Regions from separate parts of the Anaerosinus massiliensis genome, predicted to be linked through region 1. Evidence: a T-box and tRNA genes for the amino acid it is inferred to sense, from the RefSeq annotation. Region 1 holds a T-box; the other holds one or more tRNA genes.
What was found. The T-box of region 1 lies ahead of BN6559_RS03060 (valine--tRNA ligase). A T-box ahead of a tRNA ligase gene usually reads a tRNA of that ligase, here a tRNA-Val.
Positions count from the first base shown of each region.

Region 2: it encodes a tRNA-Val, which carries the amino acid that the T-box ahead of BN6559_RS03060 (valine--tRNA ligase) is inferred to sense. The anticodon was not compared.

Region 1 covers NZ_LT575483.1:563,679-569,522, reverse strand. Annotated here, with positions in the region: gene BN6559_RS03090 (sulfide/dihydroorotate dehydrogenase-like FAD/NAD-binding protein) at 1-201, shown strand, start outside; gene gltA (NADPH-dependent glutamate synthase) at 186-1,589, shown strand; gene BN6559_RS03080 (3'-5' exonuclease) at 1,834-2,391, shown strand; gene BN6559_RS03075 (DUF523 domain-containing protein) at 2,405-2,884, shown strand; tRNA gene BN6559_RS03070 (tRNA-Leu) at 2,951-3,033, shown strand; gene BN6559_RS03065 (aminoglycoside phosphotransferase) at 3,113-3,265, shown strand; T-box leader at 3,358-3,588, shown strand; gene BN6559_RS03060 (valine--tRNA ligase) at 3,641-5,844, shown strand, end outside.
Region 2 covers NZ_LT575483.1:1,965,625-1,971,468, reverse strand. Annotated here, with positions in the region: gene pheA (prephenate dehydratase) at 1-608, shown strand, start outside; gene aroF (3-deoxy-7-phosphoheptulonate synthase) at 638-1,654, shown strand; gene BN6559_RS09465 (hypothetical protein) at 1,751-2,065, shown strand; gene BN6559_RS09460 (hypothetical protein) at 2,188-2,442, opposite strand; tRNA gene BN6559_RS09455 (tRNA-Val) at 2,594-2,670, opposite strand; gene BN6559_RS09450 (transketolase C-terminal domain-containing protein) at 3,171-3,785, shown strand; gene BN6559_RS09445 (FGGY-family carbohydrate kinase) at 3,787-5,274, shown strand; gene BN6559_RS09440 (D-ribose ABC transporter substrate-binding protein) at 5,309-5,844, shown strand, end outside.

The DNA.
Region 1 (5,844 bases):
TGTGGTGGATGTCGGGTTCAAGTTGGTGATGAGAGTAAATTTGCTTGTGTTGACGGGCCGGAGTTTGATGCACATAAAGTAGATTTTGCTGGACTTATGGCGCGCCAACGTATGTATAAAAGACAGGAAGCAGAACATATCTGCCATTGTGAAAGCCAAGGAAAAGAACAAGGAGGTGACTGTCAATGTCACTCTCATTAAAAAAGCATGCAATGCCGGAACAAGATCCGAAAATACGAGCAAAAAATTTTGACGAAGTTACCTTAGGATATAGTGCTGAAACTGCAATTGAAGAAGCGAAACGTTGTCTGACTTGTAAAAAACCGCTTTGTCGGCAGGGATGCCCTGTACAAATTGATATTCCGGCATTTATCAGCCATATCAAAGAAGGTAAGTTTGAGGATGCTTTGGCTGAAATAAAAAGTGTAAATAGCTTACCGGCAGTATGTGGAAGAGTTTGTCCACAGGAAGAACAGTGTGAAAAACACTGTATTCTTACAAAACGTGGTGAATCTGTAGCAATTGGGCGATTAGAGCGTTTTGTTGCGGATTTTTGTATGAATAATGGGGAAGAAATTGAACCAATTGTATATGCAGCAGATGCACAGCAAGTAGCGATTATTGGCTCTGGTCCAGCAGGGCTTGCAGCAGCTGGGGATTTAGCTAAAATGGGGTATAAAGTCACTATTTTTGAAGCACTGCACACAGCGGGAGGTGTTTTATCTTACGGCATTCCCGAATTTAGGCTACCTAAAGATAAAATTGTAAAAACGGAGATTGACCATTTGCGCAAAATGGGTGTGAAAATTGAAGTAAATGCAGTAGCAGGGAAATTATTTACCGTGGATGAATTGATGGAGGAAGAAGGGTTTTCTGCTGTATTTATTGCAACAGGCGCTGGCCTTCCACATTTTATTGGAATACCTGGGGAAAATTTAAATGGTGTTTATGCTGCGAATGAATTTTTAACGCGTTGTAATTTAATGAAGGCTTATAAATTTCCTGAAAATGCTACGCCTATTCATGTTGGCAAACAAGTTGCCGTTGTAGGTGGAGGCAATGTAGCGATGGATGCAGCACGCACAGCGCTTCGTCTTGGCGCGGAGCATGTATATATCGTATATCGTCGCAGTGAGGCTGAATTGCCAGCGCGCTTGGAAGAGGTACATCATGCAAAAGAGGAAGGGATTGATTTTAAATTATTAAACAATCCGATTGCTGTTATAGGTGATGAACAAGGCTGGGTGAAGGGGCTACAATGTGTTCGCATGGAACTTGGTGAACCCGATGCATCTGGGCGTCGTCGGCCTATCGAAATTGAAGGTTCAGAATTTGAACTTTCTGTAGATACTGTTATTGTGGCGATTGGGCAAGGTCCGAATCCTTTGGTTCAGTCCACGACGCCTGGTCTTGAAACAACGCAGCGAGGTAATATAATTGCGGATGAAGAGACTTGTGAAACAAGTAAGACCGGTGTTTTTGCCGGAGGCGATATTGTGACGGGGGCGGCGACTGTTATTTTGGCTATGGGGGCAGGCAAGAAGGCCGCTGTTGCGATTGATCAGTATTTGAAAGCAAAGCGAGTGTAGACAACCTATCTTCGTACTCGTTTATAAGTGGTGTTTTATTATTTTCTAAGTTATTGGCTTAACTATAGTATTTGTCTACAGTCTAGGGTGTTGCATTTTTGATGCAACACCCATTTTTGGTTTTTTTAAAACTTTTTGTTCGTGGGGAGAGTGTGTTCGTAATTTCTTGTTGCGTCGATGCTAGGCTTGCGTTAAAATAATTTAAGGGATTTTTTGTAATAGATGAAGAAAGGTAATTGTATATATGAATTTTGTAGCAATAGATTTTGAGACAGCCAATTATAAGAGAAATAGTGCCTGCAGCGTGGCTGTAGTTGAAGTAAAGGACGGAAAAATATTTGATTCTTATTATGCATTGATTAAACCGCCTAATTTAGAATTTGAGTATACCAATATTCAAATTCATGGTATTACGCCCAATGATGTCAGAGACAAACCTAATTTTGCTCAAATTTGGCGAGATTTAAAGCCTTGTCTGCAAAATAAAATCGTTGTTGCGCATAATGCGAGCTTTGATATGAGTGTATTAAAAAGCTGTATTCAAGAGTATCATTTGGAACCGCCTAAATTTCATCATTTTTGTACCGTGCATATCGCAAAAAAAGTTTGGCCGGAACTTGAAAATCATAAATTAGGGACATTAGGACAATATTTTCATATTGATTTTCACCATCATAATGCGTTAGATGATGCGAGAACTTGTGCTGCTGTTGCTTTGTTGGCTGGAGAAAAATTAAACTCTGCGAATTTTGCAGAGCTAGCGATGAAAATAAATTTGTCAGCGAAAAGCTTTAAATTATAAATGAGGTGTTGCAATGATTTTGATTAGTGCATGTCTGTTAGGGCATCACACAAAATATAATGGTGAAGCAAACAGTCACGCATTGTTGATGCAATATAATGCTTTGGGGAAATTCGTCGCAATTTGTCCGGAATGTCTTGGCAAGCTGCCTATTCCGCATCCACCAGCAGAAATTGTAGGGGGAAATGGGCAAGATGTTCTGTTACAAAAGGCGAGAGTTGTAAATAAAATAAATACGGATGTTACAATAAATTTTATTCGTGGTGCGGAAAAAGTATTAAAAATAGCTGAGCAATATGGAATTAAAACAGCAATTTTAAAAGAACGCAGTCCTTCCTGCGGTGTTGAACAAATCTATGATGGAACTTTTCGTGGCGGAAAAATAGCCGGACAGGGTGTAACAACTGCATTACTTAGGAAGCATGGTTTTCGCGTGTATTCAGAGGAAGAAATTACGAAAGAATTATTGGTACAATTGCTAAAAGAGGCTTAAAAAACTTGACACCATATTACGACTATGATAATATATAAAAGTCAACTGACGGTATTGCTGTCACATGCGGGTGTGGCGGAATTGGCAGACGCACCAGACTTAGGATCTGGCGGGTAACCGTGGGGGTTCAAGTCCCTTCACCCGCACCATTTGAATTTGATGACCTCTGTGTTTTTCACAGAGGTTTTTTGTATACAAATATAATTTATAGGTAAGGGAGAGTTTAGTATGCATGCATCAAAAGAAATCCATGCAGAAACCAGAAAAAAAATACAAGAGAGGATTAAATTATTACGAGAACAATTGGAAAAAGATCATAATGATTTGGAATTTGAAACGCATTTACATATGATTCGAGATTTAGAAAGACTGTTAAAATAGTTGTTATACATGGTTGCATAGTGCAATATCATTTGAATTTTTAAGACCACTATTGACAAGTAGGTATAAAAAGCTGTATATTATTTGATAAGTAAAAGACGATGAAGAGAAGAGTATGTTGGTATTTCACTGGATAGAGAGGAAACTATTAGCTGAAAAGTTTCTCTGTGGATCTAACGGAAGGTAGACTCGGAGTTATTATGCTGAATTTTCAGTAAGCATAGTCGCAAGTGCTGCGTTATGGCAATTGAGTTTTGTAAGTTCGGATAACTTGCAAAAGAAGTTAAGGTGGTACCACGAAAGTTTGCTCTTTCGTCCTTGTTGGGCGGGGGAGTTTTTTATTTTGCAATAAATTTGGGAGGTTTTGTTTGAAAAATGGAAGACAAAAATATTCCGACTGTGTATGACCCACAGTCATTTGAAAAAAAATGGTATGCGTTTTGGGAAGAAAATAAACTGTTTCATGAAGAAGTAGATTATGATAAAAGACCGTTTAGTATAGTTATACCGCCACCAAATGTGACAGGACAATTACATATGGGGCATGCACTTGATAATACATTGCAAGATATTCAGATTCGCTGGCGCAGGATGCAAGGATATAATACTTTATGGATGCCTGGTACTGATCATGCGGGAATCGCTACACAAATTAAAGTAGAAGAAATGTTAGCTAAAGAAAAAGGGATATCACGTTATGATTTAGGGCGTGAGCAATTTATTGAAAAAGTTTGGGAATGGAAGCATCAATATGGAAGTAGAATTACGAAACAGTTGAGAAGTTTAGGCGCTTCATGTGATTGGGAGCGTGAACGGTTTACCTTAGATGAAGGTTGTTCAAAAGCGGTGCGTGAAGTTTTTGTGAGTCTTTATGAAAAAGGTTTAATTTATCAGGGGCATCGTATTACGAATTGGTGTCCTCGCTGCAATACAGCATTAAGTGATATTGAAGTGGAACATGAAGATGGCGAGGGGCATTTATATCATCTGCGTTACCAGATTGAAGGTACAGAGGAGTATATCCAAATCGCGACCACTCGTCCTGAAACAATGCTCGGTGATACGGGGGTTGCTGTACATCCCGATGATGTACGTTATACGCATTTAGTTGGTAAGAATTTGATTTTACCAATTGTGAATAGAAAAATACCGGTATTTGCGGATTCATATGTCGATCCAAGTTTTGGTACAGGAGCGGTAAAAGTAACACCTGCTCATGATCCCAATGATTTTGAAATGGGACAGCGGCATAATTTAGAACAGATTATCGTATTAAATACGGATGCAACGATGGCAGATAACACAGGAAAATATAAAGGGATGGATCGTTATGTATGCCGTAAGCAGATTATTGCGGATCTAAAAGATCTTGGAAATTTAGTTAAAATTGAAGCACATGCGCATGCTGTTGGACATTGTCACCGCTGTAATACGGTCATTGAGCCTATGGTGTCTAAACAATGGTTTGTAAAAATGGAATCACTTGCGAAACCTGCTATGGAGGCAGTGCAATCTGGAAAAATTCAGTTTGTTCCAGAGCGTTTTACAAAAATTTATATGAATTGGCTTGAAGGTATTCGTGATTGGTGCATCTCTAGACAACTTTGGTGGGGGCATCGTATTCCTGCATGGTATTGTGAGGACTGTGGAGAAACTGTAGTTTCTCGAGAAGATGTACATGCTTGTCCAAAATGCGGAAAAATCATGCGACAAGATGAAGATGTTCTTGATACTTGGTTTAGTTCAGGATTATGGCCTTTTTCGACAATGGGGTGGCCGGAAGAAACAGAGGAATTTAAGCAGTTTTATCCAACGAGCGTTTTAGTAACGGGCTATGATATTATATTCTTCTGGGTCGCTAGAATGATTATGATGGGATTAGAATTTGGCAAGGATATACCGTTTAAACATGTATTTATTCATGGGTTAGTTCGCGATTCTCAAGGACGGAAGATGAGCAAATCTCTGGGAAATGGAATTGATCCATTAGAGGTTATTGAGAAATATGGTGCAGATACGTTGCGCTTCATGCTGATTACTGGCAATACACCAGGGAATGATATGCGTTTTTATTGGGAGCGTGTAGAATCTACGAGAAACTTTGCGAATAAATTATGGAATGCTTCAAGATTTGTATTGATGAATTTAGAAGGGTTTGATCGAACTTTTAAACCAAGTCAGGCAGATTATACGCTTGCTGATCAATGGATTCTCAGTCGTTATAGCAAAACTGTGGAGGAAGTAACCAATAATTTAGAGAAATTTGAGCTTGGTGAAGCTGGACGAGCGCTGTATGAGTTTATTTGGAATGAGTTTTGTGATTGGTATATTGAAATGGTGAAAGCCCGGCTATATAATAAAGATGCGGTCGCTAAGCGGAAAACAGCGCAGTATGTTCTTTGTTATGTCTTGGAAAATACATTAAAATTATTGCATCCATTTATGCCTTATATTACAGAGGAAATTTGGCAGCATATTCCACATGAAGGAAAAAGTATTATGGTTGCAGCTTGGCCTACTGCGCTGCAGGATATTACATTGAGAGCAGAAGTGGAACAAGAGATGTCTACAATCATGGA
Region 2 (5,844 bases), 1.4 Mb from region 1:
GTGAATTTATTTGGGCAGTACACAATCAATTGATGGTAAAAAATACAGATGACGAGATTACCACGATTCTTTCCCATCCACAACCGCTTGCGCAATGCCGCAGTTATATAAAAACGCATTATCCAAATGCTGAAATTAAACCAGTTTCAAGCACTGCACGAGCGGCTAAAATCGTTGCTGAAGGGAATTATAAAGGATATGCTGTTATCGGCTGCAAACGAGCAGGGGAGTTATATGGATTGACTACGGTTGCAACGGAGATTCAGGATAACCGTACGAACTGTACGCGTTTTTTGATGCTTACCAAGCCGAATGCGTCTGGTGTATACGGAAAAGAAAAAACATCGATCATTTGCCAAATCAAAGGTGCAAAAGCCGGAAGTCTATGTGATGTGCTGCTCGAATTTGCGAAACGTAATGTCAATTTAACGCGGATTGAGTCTAGACCAGCACGTACTGGATTAGGTGAATATATCTTCTTCTTAAGTTTAGAAGGCGCAACAGATCAGGACAATGTAAAAGCAGCGCTTGCGGCTGTTGAGCAAAAGAGTTTGTGGGTAAAAAATCTAGGCTCTTTTGATGTGATAACAATTGATAAACAAAAATAGATATAAATAATAAAAGGTGGTAGAATGAAATGGTAATTATTATGAATGCAGGGGCAACTGCAAAGCAAATTAAAACTGTCATTCAAAGAGTACAGGGAATTGGTCTAAAAACGCATGTTGTCGAAGGGGAGTCGAAAACAATTATTGGAGTAATCGGAGATAAGAGTTTAATGGAAACGCTTGCAATTGATGCAATGGATGGTGTTGAAAAAAGCGTTGCCATTTCAAAAAGTTATAAATTAGTCAGCAGGGAATTTCACCCAGCGCCTAGTATTGTTGACGTAGATGGTGTGAAAATCGGCGGTGGCAACTTGGTTGTTATGGCAGGCCCGTGTGCAGTTGAAAGCAGAGAGCAATTGTTTGAATCAGCAAAGATTGTGAAAGCTGGCGGAGCGCAATTTTTAAGAGGTGGGGCCTATAAGCCACGGACATCTCCTTATGCTTTTCAGGGGCTTGAAACAGAAGGTTTAAAATTTTTAGCAGAAGCCAGAGAATTGACAGGATTGAAAGTCGTGACGGAAGTAACGGAAGTTGAAGCGGTAGAAACCGTATCCAAATATGCAGATATGCTGCAGGTTGGTGCTCGTAACATGCAGAATTTCAGCTTGTTAAAAGAGGTTGGCCGTGGGGATAAACCGGTTTTATTAAAACGTGGTCTTGCTGCGACGATCAACGAATGGCTGCATGCTGCAGAATATATTCTGAGCGAGGGCAATCATAATGTTGTATTATGTGAACGCGGGATCAGAACCTATGAAGAATACACGCGCAATACATTGGATTTAAGTGCGATTGCAGCGATGAAGCATTTAAGTCATTTGCCAATCATTGTGGATCCAAGCCATGGTACAGGAAAATGGAGAATGGTAAAACCTATGGCAATGGCGGCGGTGGCTGCCGGCGCAGATGGGCTGATGATTGAAGTACATCCAGATCCATCGAAAGCTTTATCAGATGGACCACAGTCCCTGACACCGGAAAATTATCAGGAAGCTATGCGAAGTGTATTTAAATTAGCGAAATTTATCAAAGAAGAGAATTTATAAATATTGAAAATCATTCTCATCAATGTTACAATAATACATGGCGAAAACGTGGAGTGCGACTTGTGTTTTCAGCAATTGAATGAGGATGTGTTAACAATGTGTGTTTCGTGCGATGAAACGTCTCGAATTTTTTCCGTAGGAATTGTAACGCAAGAACCTGTTAGTAATAACATGGATTTGTATAAGGAGATTGCCAAACGCTTATTTGAGAATAAGGTTATTTCATTGATTAATGTTGGCAATAACCGTGCGTATGTGGACAATGAAAAACAAATTTTTGGCTTTGATCTTCATTTAACAAATCGGCATGATGCATCAAAGGTAACCTTGACGAACGTCGAGAATGCGTTGGATGGGTTGTTGGTGCAGTTTGACGGTTATTCTGAAATGCAGATAGATTTAAAAGAATAGATAGATGTTTCACAAAAGTTGTCGTATTTGGCTGAAGCCATAATATTTATCGCCAAACGAAAAAAGAGCCTATAAGCTACTGAAAGTAAATCTTTCGGTACCTTATAGGCTCTTTTTTGTCTTTATTTATTTGGGAATTTTGGCATTTTTTTAAGTAATGTTTTAGCGGCTATATAGGATGTGTCGTATTGCATTTCTTCAATATTTCCTTGAAGTTCTCCAACGATGGTATAAAGAGATTTGATATCATTATGAGTTTCTACTCGGAATTCTTTAAGGTCTTGTTGGATAGCATCAATCTTAGTTTCGAGCTTGTCAAATTTAGCATCAATTTTATTGAATTTTTCGTCTAAGTATTTCATTAATTCAGTATCCATATTCACACCACCTTATAAATTTATTATAGCTTATTTAGCTTGCGTTGTCTCTACGAAAATTGCAATATATTGGATGTCGCTGAAGGCAGACACAAAAAAAGCCATGACCTGAATGGCATGACCTCAAAATTGAGTGTATAAAAATCATGATTGGTGGGGTTAACAGAATTCGAATCTGTGACCTCTTCGATGTCAACGAAGCACTCTAACCAACTGAGCTATAACCCCGAATATATAATTCATTTTACTATAGATTCAATAGGTTTTGCAACAGAAAAATAATAGGGGGGAGAAAATCGGGATTTCTTTCGTTGTATTATTTTATGACAATGAAAAAAGTGAACTAAATATTTTATCTAAATTTTTAGCTCACTTTCAAAAAAATATATCAAACAACATGGTATTATTCTGAAATCAAAGCGTATATTTCTAAAAACAAACCATTTAATAGGGAATTAAGATGCAATAAAAAATAAGTGCGTGAAAAATTTTAACTAAAGATTTTTAAAAATCATCTAAACTTTTAAATGAACAGTTGCTGGCGATTCGATACATAAAGTAGCAGGCCTCTTGGTTAAGAAATGTTAGATGTATTGCTGTATGTGTACCGCAAGGAAATAAAGTCGGAAATATCTGAATATTAAAAATAAAATACATCTGCAACTATAACTTCTTTTTGGTTACTTGCGTAACAGGCTATATCTAGTCAATAAATTGGAGGGATGAGCATGGAATCCATTCAGTTGGAATTTGCGCGGCTGCAAAAAGGTAGGTCGATGGATGATCTTGCAATTATGACATCGGTTCCCGATATGTGCGTTTATCTGCCAAGTGATCATCTTCAGACAGAGCAAGTTGTGCGGGCACTTTTACAAAACGAAAAACCTGCTTATGTACGTGTTGGACGTAATGTTGCAAAGGAAGTTTATGGCGAGGATAAGGTTTTATTTCATATGGATCGCGCTACCGTTTTACATGAAGGCAACGATGCTACGATCATTGCGTGCGGTGAATTGGTGAAGGCGGCTGAAGAGGTGGCATGTATTCTGAAAGAACAAGGAATTCATGTAAGAGTACTCGATATGTATTGTTTGAAACCGATTGATGCAGTTGCAGTGGAGAAAGCAGCAAAAGAAACAAGAGGAATTATCACGGTAGAACCCCAGCCGCATCATAGCCGACTTGGCTGCACAGTAAGCCGGATTGCAGCCGAAATATCATCGATTAAAGTGATCCGTCTTTCCTTCCCTGATCCAACCGCCTCAAATGATAAAGCAGAGCAGCAGTTTGATCATCGATTACGTAATGAAACGATTGCGGCAGCAGTTATGGAGTTGATCTAAGATGACAGGAAATTATATTTTAGGAATTGACCAAAGTACGCAAGGGACAAAAGGTCTTTTATTTGATTTGCAGGGTGAATTAATTGCCAGAAGTGATCGATCCCATCTTCAAAGGATTAATGAAAAAGGTTGGGTAGAGCATGATCCGGAGGAAATTTACCAAAATGTTTTAATGGTTGTGAAAGAGGTGGTGGAAAAAGCAAATATTGATAAAGAAGAAATTGCTGTTATCGGAATCAGTAATCAGCGGGAAACTGCGTTGGTTTGGAATCGTAAAACAGGCAGAGCAGAATATAACGCGATTGTCTGGCAATGTGCGAGAGGTGCGGAAATTTGTCAAAGATTAGAGGCAGCCGGCTTTGCTGATAAAATCAAGACGGCTACGGGCATGCCGGTATCACCTTATTTTTCTGCAGCTAAGTTTGCCTGGATTTTAGAAAATGTAAAAGGTATTAGAGAAAAGGCTGCGCAGGGTGAAATTTGTTTTGGAACAATGGATAGCTGGCTGGTTTATCGCTTAACGGGAGGAAAGTCGTTTAAAACCGATTATTCAAATGCATCAAGAACACAGTTATTCAATATTGCAATGCTGACATGGGATAAAGAAATTTGCCAAATGTTTGATATCCCCTGTAATGCACTTCCTGAGGTATGTGCTTCTGATGCAAATTATGGAGTAACAGATTTTAATGGCTATTTGGAAAATCCAGTTTCTATTCATGCGGTATTAGGAGATTCTCAGGCGGCTTTGTTTGGGCAAAATTGCAATAAAATAGGCATGGTGAAAGCTACTTACGGTACAGGTTCTTCTGTTATGATGCATATTGGTGAAGTGCCAATGGTAAGTAAAAAAGGTTTAGTTACTTCGATTGCATGGAAGATGGGGGAAAAGGTCCACTATGTGCTAGAGGGAAATATTCATTATACCGGTGCGGTGATTCGCTGGTTAAAAGATGAGGTGAAAATCATCGCACAGGAAAAAGAGGCGCAAACGTTAGCGAAGCATGCGCATGCCGAGGATCGAAGTTATTTTATACCGGCATTTACGGGGATTGGGGCACCGTATTGGGATTCTAGAGCGACCGGTCTTCTTACAGGCATTACCAGAGTGACCGGTCGGGCGGAAATCGTACGTGCGGCTTTGGATTGTATTGCGTATCAAATTGTAGATATTGTGACACTTATGCAGGAAGAATCCGAAATTGAAATCAAGGAGATACGTGTAGATGGAGGACCAACAAAGAATACCTATCTTATGCAATTTCAAAGTGATACATTGGGGGTAGCTGTACAAGTGCCGAATGTAGAAACATTATCAGGTATGGGAGCAGCATACGCTGCAGCAATCACAGTTGGAATCTATGATGAACGGCAAATTTTTTCTCGAATTGATAGGGTTAAGTATGAGCGGAAAATGGATGAGGCGAGAAGCAAAGCTTTATATCAAGGCTGGAAAGAAGCAATAAAGCAAGCTTTATATCATGCATGAGTATGCTTAAAAATAAAAACAGGAGGCGTTTTCTATGAAAATTTTAAGAAGAATGTTGGTTGTCCTTTTATCAATTTTTTTAATAGGGAGCTTACTTACAGGGTGTGGCCCAGCGAAAGCCGATTCAGAAACAACGGCACCGAAAGCAAAGGAGACAAAAATATTGACTGGTGGCGGTTCTAAGATTATTTATATTATCACGCCATCTCATGCGAATCCTTTCTTTAAAACTGAGGCAGAAGCTGCCGCTAAAAAAGCGAAGGCACTGGGATATGAAGTAAAAGCAGTTTCTCATGACGATGATGCGGCGAAGCAATCAGAACTATTTGAAAATGCAATCTCTGATAAGGCTGCCGCGATTATTTGTGATAATGCGGGAGCAGATGCCACGGTCGCTGCAGTTCAAAAAGCGCGTGACAACAATATTCCAACGTTTTTAATTGATCGGGAGATCAATGGCAGCGGGGTTGCAATTTCTCAAATCGTTGCCAATAATTATCAAGGTGCAAAAGCAATTGCCGAAGTATTTGTTGAGACTATGGGTGAAAAAGGAAATTATGCAGAATTGCT